DNA from 2 places in the Cellulomonas sp. EB106-03-03-XG116 genome. Region 1 is predicted to be linked to the other one. Evidence: predicted binding sites of a transcription regulator. Region 1 holds the regulator's gene; the other holds the start of a gene.
What was found. Region 1 encodes LexA, which represses DNA repair genes until DNA is damaged. Its sites were predicted from a motif close to TCGAACANNTGTTCGA; they were not measured.
Positions count from the first base shown of each region.

Region 1 (4,411 bases):
GGTCCGGGACGGGTGCAGGCCGGCTGCGTGCCGGGTGCGTCGCGGGTCGGCGACCCGCGCGGGGCCTCCCGGCGACGCGTCAGGCGGTCGGCGCGTCCTCGGCGGGCGCATCCGGCGACGCGACGCGGGCGGCGTCGGCGGCCTCGTTCTCCGCACGCAGCACGGTGATCGCCGCCTCGAAGTCCTCGAGGCTGTTGAACGCCTGGTAGACGCTGGCGAACCGCAGGTAGGCCACCTCGTCCAGGTCGCGCAGCGGGCCGAGGATCGCGAGGCCGATCTCGTACGCGTCGAGCTCGGCGCTGCCGCTCGCGCGCAGGTTCTCCTCCACGCGCTGCGCGAGCACCGCGAGGTCGTCGTCGCTGACCGGTCGGCCCTGGCAGGCCTTCCGGACGCCGTTGACGATCTTCTCCCGGCTGAACGGCTCGGTGGCGCCCGACCGCTTCACGACCGACAGGCTCGCGGTCTCGATCGTGGTGAACCGGCGGTTGCACTGCGGGCACTGGCGCCGGCGGCGGATCGACAGGCCGTCGTCGGACGTGCGGGAGTCCACGACGCGGGAGTCGGCGTGACGGCAGAACGGGCAGTGCATGGACGCCTCCTCCGGGATGTGGTGCACGCGCCGGGGCGGGACCGCGACGATGCGCGCCCGCCCGGACGACCGGGACACGGTAGGGCTCCGGGAGCGGGCGGTGCAAGGCGGATCCGCGCAGGGGTGAACCCGCTGGTCACGAGCGGGGGAAGCGGTGCCCGGGCAGACGACGAGGGTGGCCGCTGCTGCGGCCACCCTCGTGGGGACGCCCCCGTCCCGTCTCGTCCGGACGACTCGCCTCGTCCGGACGGTTGCTGCACGCCTCTGCGTCCGACCCGAGGGCCGTGACGACGACGCGTCCCTCGCGGCGAGCCCCCCAGCCAGCCGTTCGAGGTGGCACCACAGTAGAGGCGCGCCTGCCAATTACGCAAGCACCGAGTGCCGTAATCCGTTCGAGACCTGCACGGCGACTGACCAGCGGCTTCGGAGCGGCTCGAATCGACGATCCAGGCCCGCTCGCACGGGTCGCGGCGACCGACCCGCCGTCAGGAGCCGGCGGGGAGCAGCAGGACCTGGCCGGCCTGGAGCGAGGCGTCCGCGAGGCCGTTCAGCTCCTGCAGGCCGAGCACGACGTCGCGCACGTCCTCGCCCGGGCCGGCGACGCTGGCGGCGATCGCCCACAGCGTCTCTCCCGACTGCACCGCGTGCGTCGTGACCTCGGTGGCGCGCTCCGGCGACTCGGCCACGGCGCGCCCGCCGACCAGGCCGCCGAGGACGACCGCCAGGCCCAGGAGGGCGACGACGACACGACCGCGCCGCGTCAGGTGGAGACGGCCCTCGCCGCCTGCGGCGACCGGCCGGCGCGCATCCCCGTTGCGCCGGGCGGGAGCCTGCCGGCGCGCCGGACGGGCGATCCCCGGGTGTGCTGCGATCGCGCTCATCCCCACCACTTCCCTCCTGGGCCGCCGGGCGACCCGAGTCGAACACCTGTTCGTTCGAACGCTTGTACGATGGAACCACACCCCACCGACGATGTCGAGACACGATCGAACAGGTGTTTGATCCCGCCCGTCCGTCCCCCTACGCTCGGTGACGTCGGGTACAGCGCACCACGAGGCACTGACACGCCCGCCCGACGGACCGCCCCGGACCCACCTGCGGGCGGCCTGACCAGGGCGGACGGGACGGGAGCGGGGACATGGCGAGCGACGGGACGGGCACCGCGGCGGGCCTCGGCGAGGCGGCCGTGGCCGAGCTCGGGGACGGCGACGGGCTCACGCCGCGGCAGCGGCTGGTCCTCGAGACCGTGCGCGCGTCGGTGGAGTCGCGCGGCTACCCGCCGAGCATGCGGGAGATCGGCGACGCCGTCGGCCTCACCAGCCCGTCCAGCGTCAAGCACCAGCTCACGGCCCTCGAGCGCAAGGGCTACCTCCGCCGCGACCCGAACCGGCCGCGCGCGATCGAGGTCGTCCAGCCAGACGACTCGCGCGGCGTGGCCCCGCTCCCCGGGCTCGCGGGCGTCACCGGCATCGGGGACGCCGACTCCGCGGCCCGCGACGGTGCGCCCGAGGCCGCGTACGTGCCGGTGGTCGGCCGGATCGCCGCCGGCGGACCGATCCTCGCGGAGCAGCTCGTCGAGGACGTGTTCCCGCTCCCCCGCCAGCTCGTGGGCGCCGGCGAGCTGTTCCTGCTCAAGGTCGTCGGCGACTCGATGATCGACGCCGCGATCTGCGACGGCGACTGGGTCGTGGTCCGCCGGCAGCCCGTCGCCGAGAACGGGGAGATCGTGGCCGCCATGCTCGACGGCGAGGCGACGGTCAAGACGCTCAAGCGCGCGGACGGCCACGTGTGGCTGCTGCCGCAGAACCCGGCGTACTCCCCGATCGACGGCGACCACGCGCAGGTGCTCGGGCGCGTCGTCTCGGTGCTCCGCAGCCTCTGACCCGGCGGGGCACCGCCCCCTCCCGGGCCCGGGTCAGACCTCCCCGCGCAGGGCGGCGAGCGCGCGCCGCACGTCCGCCGCGTCGTTCCAGACGTGGAACGCCAGCCGGACCCGTCCCGCGCGGCCGGCGACCCGGCAGCCCGCGGCCAGCAGGGCGCCGCGCCGTCGCCCGTCGGGGTCCGGCAGCGTCACGATCGCGCTGCCGCCGGACCCGAGCCCGAGGCCCGCGCGGAAGTCGTCGGCGAGCCCGATCGCGTGCGCCTGGACGGCGTCGGGGTCCACGCCGGCGAACGCGTCCAGCGACTCGGCCGCGCCGAGCCACGCCTGCCAGGCCGGCGACACGTCGAACCGCCGCGCGTCCCCCGCCAGCCGCATCTCGGGCCCGTAGCAGGACGCCCAGGGGTCCTCGCCCGCGTACCAGCCCGCGTGCACGGGGCGCAGCGCGTCCTGCGCCCCGGCCCGGACGGTGAGGAAGCCGGTCCCGCGCGGCGCGCACAGCCACTTGTACGCCGCGGTCACGCTGACGTCGTACCGGGACGCGTCGACGCGGAGCCACCCGGCGGCCTGGGTGAGGTCGCACAGCGTCCGGGTGCCCGCCGCCCGGGCGGCCGCGAGCACCGCCTCGTCGTCGAGCACCGCGCCCGTCGCCGACTGCACCAGCGAGTAGGCGACCAGGTCGACGCCCGGCACGACGGCCTCGGCCAGCCGCTCCGCCGGCACGTGCTCGACCCGCAGCCGGTCCTGCGCGAGGAAGGGGAACACCACCGAGCTGAAGTCGCCCGCCACGCACACCACGCGCGCGCCGTCCGGGAGCGACGCCGCGGCCACCGCCGCCATCGCCGAGACCTGGGACCCGATCGCGACCCGGTCGGCCGGCACGCCGACCAGGGCGGCGAACCGCTCCCGGGCGGTCCCGACCGCGCGCTCGTACCGCGCCACGTCGAGGCCGCCGGACGACCAGCGGTCCACGTCCTCGTGCAGCGCCCGGGCGGTGCGCCGCGGCGCGACGCCCGCGGTGGCGGCGTCGAGGTGCCCCGGCGCGGGGTCGAAGTCGGAGCGCAGGTCGGCGAGGGAACGCATGCCCTCAGCCTCGTCGGCGCGTACCCATGCAGACAAGCACCGATTCCGCACCGACCCATGCATCCGCCTTATGGTGGGTCCATGGTCGCCCGCAGCCTCGACGCCGCCGCCCTGCGCCTCGTGCGTGCCGTCCGGGACACCGGCAGCGTCACCGCCGCCGCGCGCGAGCTCGGGCTGACGCAGCCGGCGGCGAGCCAGCAGCTGCGCGCCGTCGAGCGGCTCGTCGGCACGCCGGTCGTGGTCCGCGCCGGGCGCGGCGTGCGGCTCACGGACGCGGGCCGCGTGCTCGCCCGGAACGCCTCGGCGGTGCAGTCGGCGCTGGACGCGACGCTGGAGGAGGTCGCCGCCGTGGCCAGCCTGCGCGCGGGCCGGGTGCGCGTGGCGGCCTTCCCGTCCGCGGCGGCCACCCTGCTGCCCGCCGCCCTCGCCGCGCTGCGCGCCGCCCACCCCGGCGTGGGCGTCACGCTCGTGGAGGCGGAGCCGCCCGAGGCGCTGGCCGAGCTCGCCGCCGGCCGGGTGGACGTCGCCGTGACGTTCCGCGACGCGGGACCCGACGCCGGGCCGGCGGACGCCGGCGGGCTGCGGCGGGCGGCCCTGCTGCGGGACGAGGTGCTGGTCGTGCTGCCCGCGTCCGACGGGCGCGCCGACGGCGAGCCGGTCGACCTCGCCGGGCTCGCCGACCGGCCGTGGATCGCGGGCTGCCCGCAGTGCCGCGCGCAGCTCGTCGGCACCTGCGCCCGCGCCGGCTTCGCCCCGCGGGTCGACTTCGCGACCGACGACTACCTGGCGGTGCTCGGCCTGGTCCGGGCCGGCCTCGGCGTCGCGACGCTGCCCGGGCTCGCGCTGGCCGCGCTGCCGCA
Region 1 is NZ_JBYTEP010000042.1:140-4,550, reverse strand. It holds gene nrdR (transcriptional regulator NrdR) at 80-589, opposite strand; gene AC3WUG_RS14590 (LysM peptidoglycan-binding domain-containing protein) at 1,075-1,470, opposite strand; gene lexA (transcriptional repressor LexA) at 1,728-2,471, shown strand; gene AC3WUG_RS14580 (aminotransferase class V-fold PLP-dependent enzyme) at 2,505-3,551, opposite strand; partial or broken gene AC3WUG_RS14575 (LysR family transcriptional regulator) at 3,633-4,411, shown strand, end outside.

Region 2 (4,411 bases), on a different contig from region 1:
GGGCCGCGCCCGGGCGCCGCCGGGGTCGCCCGGGCGCCGCGTCACCAGCCCCGGGCGCGCCACTCCGCCAGGTGCGGCCGCTCGGCCCCGAGCGTGGTGTCCCGCCCGTGCCCGGGGTAGACCCAGGTGTCGTCGCGGAACCGCCCGAAGACCCGCTCCTCGAGGTCGGACATCAGGGCGTCGAACGCCGCCGGGTCGGCGGTGCGGCCGGGCCCGCCGGGGAACAGGGAGTCGCCGGTGAGCAGGTGGACGCGGCCCGGGACGGCGCCGGGTGCGCGGGCGTCGTCGGGCTCCCGGTACGCGAGGGCGACGGCGCCGGGCGTGTGCCCGCGCAGCGCGAGGACCTCGAGCCGGAGCGCCCCGACCTCGAGGACGTCGCCGTGCGCGAGCGCGCGCGGCACGGTGGTGCTGGCGGCCTCGGCCACGGCGTCCGCGTCGGCGGCCCCGGCGGCGTGCGCGGCGCCCGTCGCGGCGAGGACCCCGGCGAGGGCGCCGAGGTGGTCCCGGTGCCGGTGGGTGGTCACGACGAGCGCGAGCGGACCCGCGGGCGCCTCGCCCGGGGACCCGGCCCGCGCCAGGTCGAGCAGCCGGTCGGGCTCGGCCGCCGCGTCGACGAGCAGCCGCGCCCCGGTGCGCCGGCAGGCGAGCACGTACGCCTCGTTGTCCATCGGCCCGACGGACAGCTTGCGGAGCACGACCTCGTCGAGCACCCGGACCGCCGCCGGCCCTCCGGGCACGACGTCCCCGGTGTACCCGGCCACGGCGTCCTCGCCGCCCCCGCTCACGGCCGCCCCACCGCCTCGCCGCGCGACTCCGGCGCCCCGCCGCGCGCGAGCGCCTCGTCGTGGCTGTGCACGGCCCGCACGAGCGCGAGGTGGGACAGCGCCTGCGGCACGTTGCCGATCATCCGGCCGGTCGCGGGGTCGTACTCCTCGGCGAGCAGCCCGACGTCGGTGCGCAGCCCGTCGAGGACGTCGAGCACGGCGGTGGCCCCGTCGACGTCGCCCTGCCGCGCGAGCGCGTCGGCGAGCCAGCCGGAGCAGGCGAGGAACGGGTGCTCGGAGCCCCGCAGGCCGTCGTCGGTGCGGTCGGTGCGGTAGCGGAGCAGCAGGCCGGGGGCGACCTCGAGCTCGGCGCGCACGGCGGCCACCGTGCCGACCAGCCGCGGGTCGCCGGGCGGCAGGAACCCGACGAGGACGAGCTGGAGCAGGGCCGCGTCGGTGTGGACGGCGCCGTAGTGCTGCACGAACGTGTTCCGGTCGGCGTCCCAGGCGTGCGCCAGGACGTCGGCGTGCACGGCGTCCCGCTCGCGGCGCCACCGCTCGACGGGCCCGGGCAGGCCGTGCTCCTCGACGGCGCGGACGGCGCGGTCGAGGGCGACCCAGGCCATCACCTTGGAGTGCGTGAAGTGCCGGGGGGCGCCGCGCACCTCCCAGATCCCGCTGTCGGACCGGCGCCACGTGCGGCACAGGTGCTCGACGAGGTGCGTCTGCAGGGACCAGGAGTCGTCGCCCTCGGCCACGCCGGAGGTCCGGGCGAGGTGCAGCGCCGCCATGACCTCGCCGAGGACGTCGTTCTGCACCTGCCCGACCGCGGCGTTGCCCACCCGCACGGGCCGGGAGCCGGCGTAGCCGGGCAGGTGGTCGAGCGTGCGCTCGGCCAGCTCCCGGGAGCCGTCGACGCCGTACATGATCTGCACCTGCGCGGGGTCGCCGGCGACGGCGCGGAGCAGCCACTGGCGCCAGGCCTGGGCCTCGTGGCGGTAGCCGTGCTCCAGGAGGGCCTCGAGGGTCATGGCGGCGTCCCGGAGCCAGCAGTACCGGTAGTCCCAGTTCCGCTCGCCGCCCGGGTCCTCGGGGAGCGAGGTGGTCGCGGCCGCGACGATGCCGCCGGTCTCGGAGTCGGTGAGCAGCCGGAGCACGAGCAGGGACCGCACGACGGCGTCCCGGTAGGTCCCGCGGTACCGGGCGGACCGGGCCCAGCGCGCCCACTGGTGCTCGGTCGCCTCGACGCGGTGCGCGAGCCGGGGCGCCCGGGGCACGGGCTTCCAGGAGGGCACCCAGGTGAGCGAGAGGCCGACGCCCCCGCCCTCGGCGAGCGTGAACTCGTCGGCGTGCCCGCGGTGCGGACCGCCGCCGGGGCGGGGGAGCCGGTCGCCGCGCAGCACGAGGCTGTCCGGCCCGGCGACCGCGCGGATGACCTCGTCCCCGTCCGGGTCGGTGACGCGGTGCACCCAGGGCACGACGGCGCCGTACCCGAACCGCACGACCCACTCGTGCCGGAGCCGCACGGACCCGCGCACGACGGACACCCGCCGGACGAGGTCGCACCGGCCGTCCCCGAGCGGCATGGCGTCGAGCAGCACGGCCGTCCCGGTGGGCGTCTCGAACGTCGTCTCGAGCACGAACGAGTCGTCGAGGTACCGCCGGGTCACGCGGGTGGCGTCGGGCGCGGTGAGCAGCCACCGCCCGTGCTCGGGGCCGCCGAGGAGCGCCGCGAAGCAGGCGGGGGAGTCGAACCGCGGGGGGCACAGCCAGTCGACGGAGCCGGCGCGGGACACGAGCGCGGCGGTCCGGCCGTCGCCGAGCACGGCGTACTCGCCGATGGGCGTCGGGCCGGGGGCCGCGGGCGCGGGGGCCGCGGGAGCGGGCTCCGGCCCGGGCGTGGGTTCCGTCACGGCGGCGCGGTCGGTCACGGTCCACATCATGCGCCGACCAGGGGCGACGACGCAGGTCGGGCGACCTTTACGGTTCGAACACATGTGCGGATGTCGGTGGCTCGCCGTAGCATGCTGGGCGTGAATGATCGTCTGGTGGTCCAGGGGGCCCGCGAGCACAACCTGCGCAACGTCGACCTGGACCTCCCGCGCGACAGGCTCATCGTCTTCACGGGCCTGTCCGGGTCCGGGAAGTCGTCGCTGGCCTTCGACACCATCTTCGCCGAGGGCCAGCGCCGCTACGTCGAGTCGCTATCCGCGTACGCGCGCCAGTTCCTCGGCCAGATGGACAAGCCCGACGTCGACTTCATCGAGGGCCTGTCGCCCGCGGTGTCGATCGACCAGAAGTCGACCAACCGCAACCCGCGGTCGACCGTCGGCACGATCACCGAGGTCTACGACTACCTCCGCCTGCTGTTCGCCCGCGCCGGCACCCAGCACTGCCCGGTGTGCGGGGAGCGCGTGACCGCGCAGACGCCGCAGCAGATCGTCGACCGACTGCTCGAGCTGCCCGAGGGCACCCGCTACCAGGTGCTCGCGCCGGTGGTGCGCGGCCGCAAGGGCGAGTACGCGGACCTGTTCAAGGAGCTGCAGGCCAAGGGCTTCGCCCGCGCCCGCGTGGACGGCGAGGTGGTGCAGCTCTCCGAGCCGCCGACGCTCGAGAAGAAGCTCAAGCACGACATCGAGGTCGTCGTCGACCGCCTGGTGTCCCGCGAGGGCGTGCAGCGCCGCCTGACCGACTCGGTGGAGACGGCGCTCGGCCTCGCCGGCGGCCTGCTGGTCGTCGACATGGTCGACCTCGACGCGGACGACCCGGACCGGGAGCGCCGGTTCTCCGAGAACCGCGCGTGCCCGAACGACCACCAGCTCACGCTGGACGAGATCGAGCCGCGGACCTTCTCCTTCAACGCCCCGTACGGCGCGTGCCCGGAGTGCACCGGCATCGGCTCGCGCCTCGAGGTGGACCCCGACCTCGTCGTCCCCGACGACGACCTGTCGCTGCGCGACGGCGCGGTGGCCCCGTGGGCGCAGATCTCCTCCGAGTACTTCGAGCGCGTGCTGACCGCGCTGGCGGACGACCTCGGGTTCTCGATGGACCAGCCGTGGCGGGCGCTGCCCGAGCGCGCCCGCAAGGCCGTGCTGTACGGCGAGAACCACAAGGTGCACGTCAAGTACAAGAACCGCTGGGGCCGTGAGCGCCAGTACTCCACGGGCTTCGAGGGCGTCGTGACGTTCCTGGAGCGCCGCCACTCCGAGACCGAGTCGGAGTGGAGCAAGGAGAAGTACGAGGCGTACATGCGGGAGGTGCCGTGCCCCGTGTGCGAGGGGACGCGGCTCAAGCCCGAGGTGCTGGCCGTGCGGGTCGGCGGCAAGTCGATCGCCGAGGTCTGCGCGCTGCCGATCCGCGAGGCCAAGGAGTTCCTCGACGCCCTCGAGCTCGGCGTGCGCGAGCGGCAGATCGCCGAGCAGGTGCTCAAGGAGATCCAGGCCCGGCTCGGCTTCCTGCTCGACGTCGGCCTGGACTACCTGTCGCTCATGCGCGCCGCGGCGACGCTGTCCGGCGGCGAGGCCCAGCGCATCCGGCTGGCGACCCAGATCGGGTCCGGCCTGGTGGGCGTGCTGTACGTGCTGGACGAGCCGTCGATCGGCCTGCACCAGCGGGACAACCGCCGCCTCATCGACACGCTGACCCGG
Region 2 is NZ_JBYTEP010000003.1:24,259-28,669, forward strand. It holds gene AC3WUG_RS02005 (MBL fold metallo-hydrolase) at 42-785, opposite strand; gene AC3WUG_RS02010 (glycoside hydrolase family 15 protein) at 782-2,677, opposite strand; gene uvrA (excinuclease ABC subunit UvrA) at 2,789-4,411, shown strand, end outside.
Region 2: a site for LexA is predicted at 2,752-2,767, ahead of uvrA (excinuclease ABC subunit UvrA). Genes of this name have one in related genera too.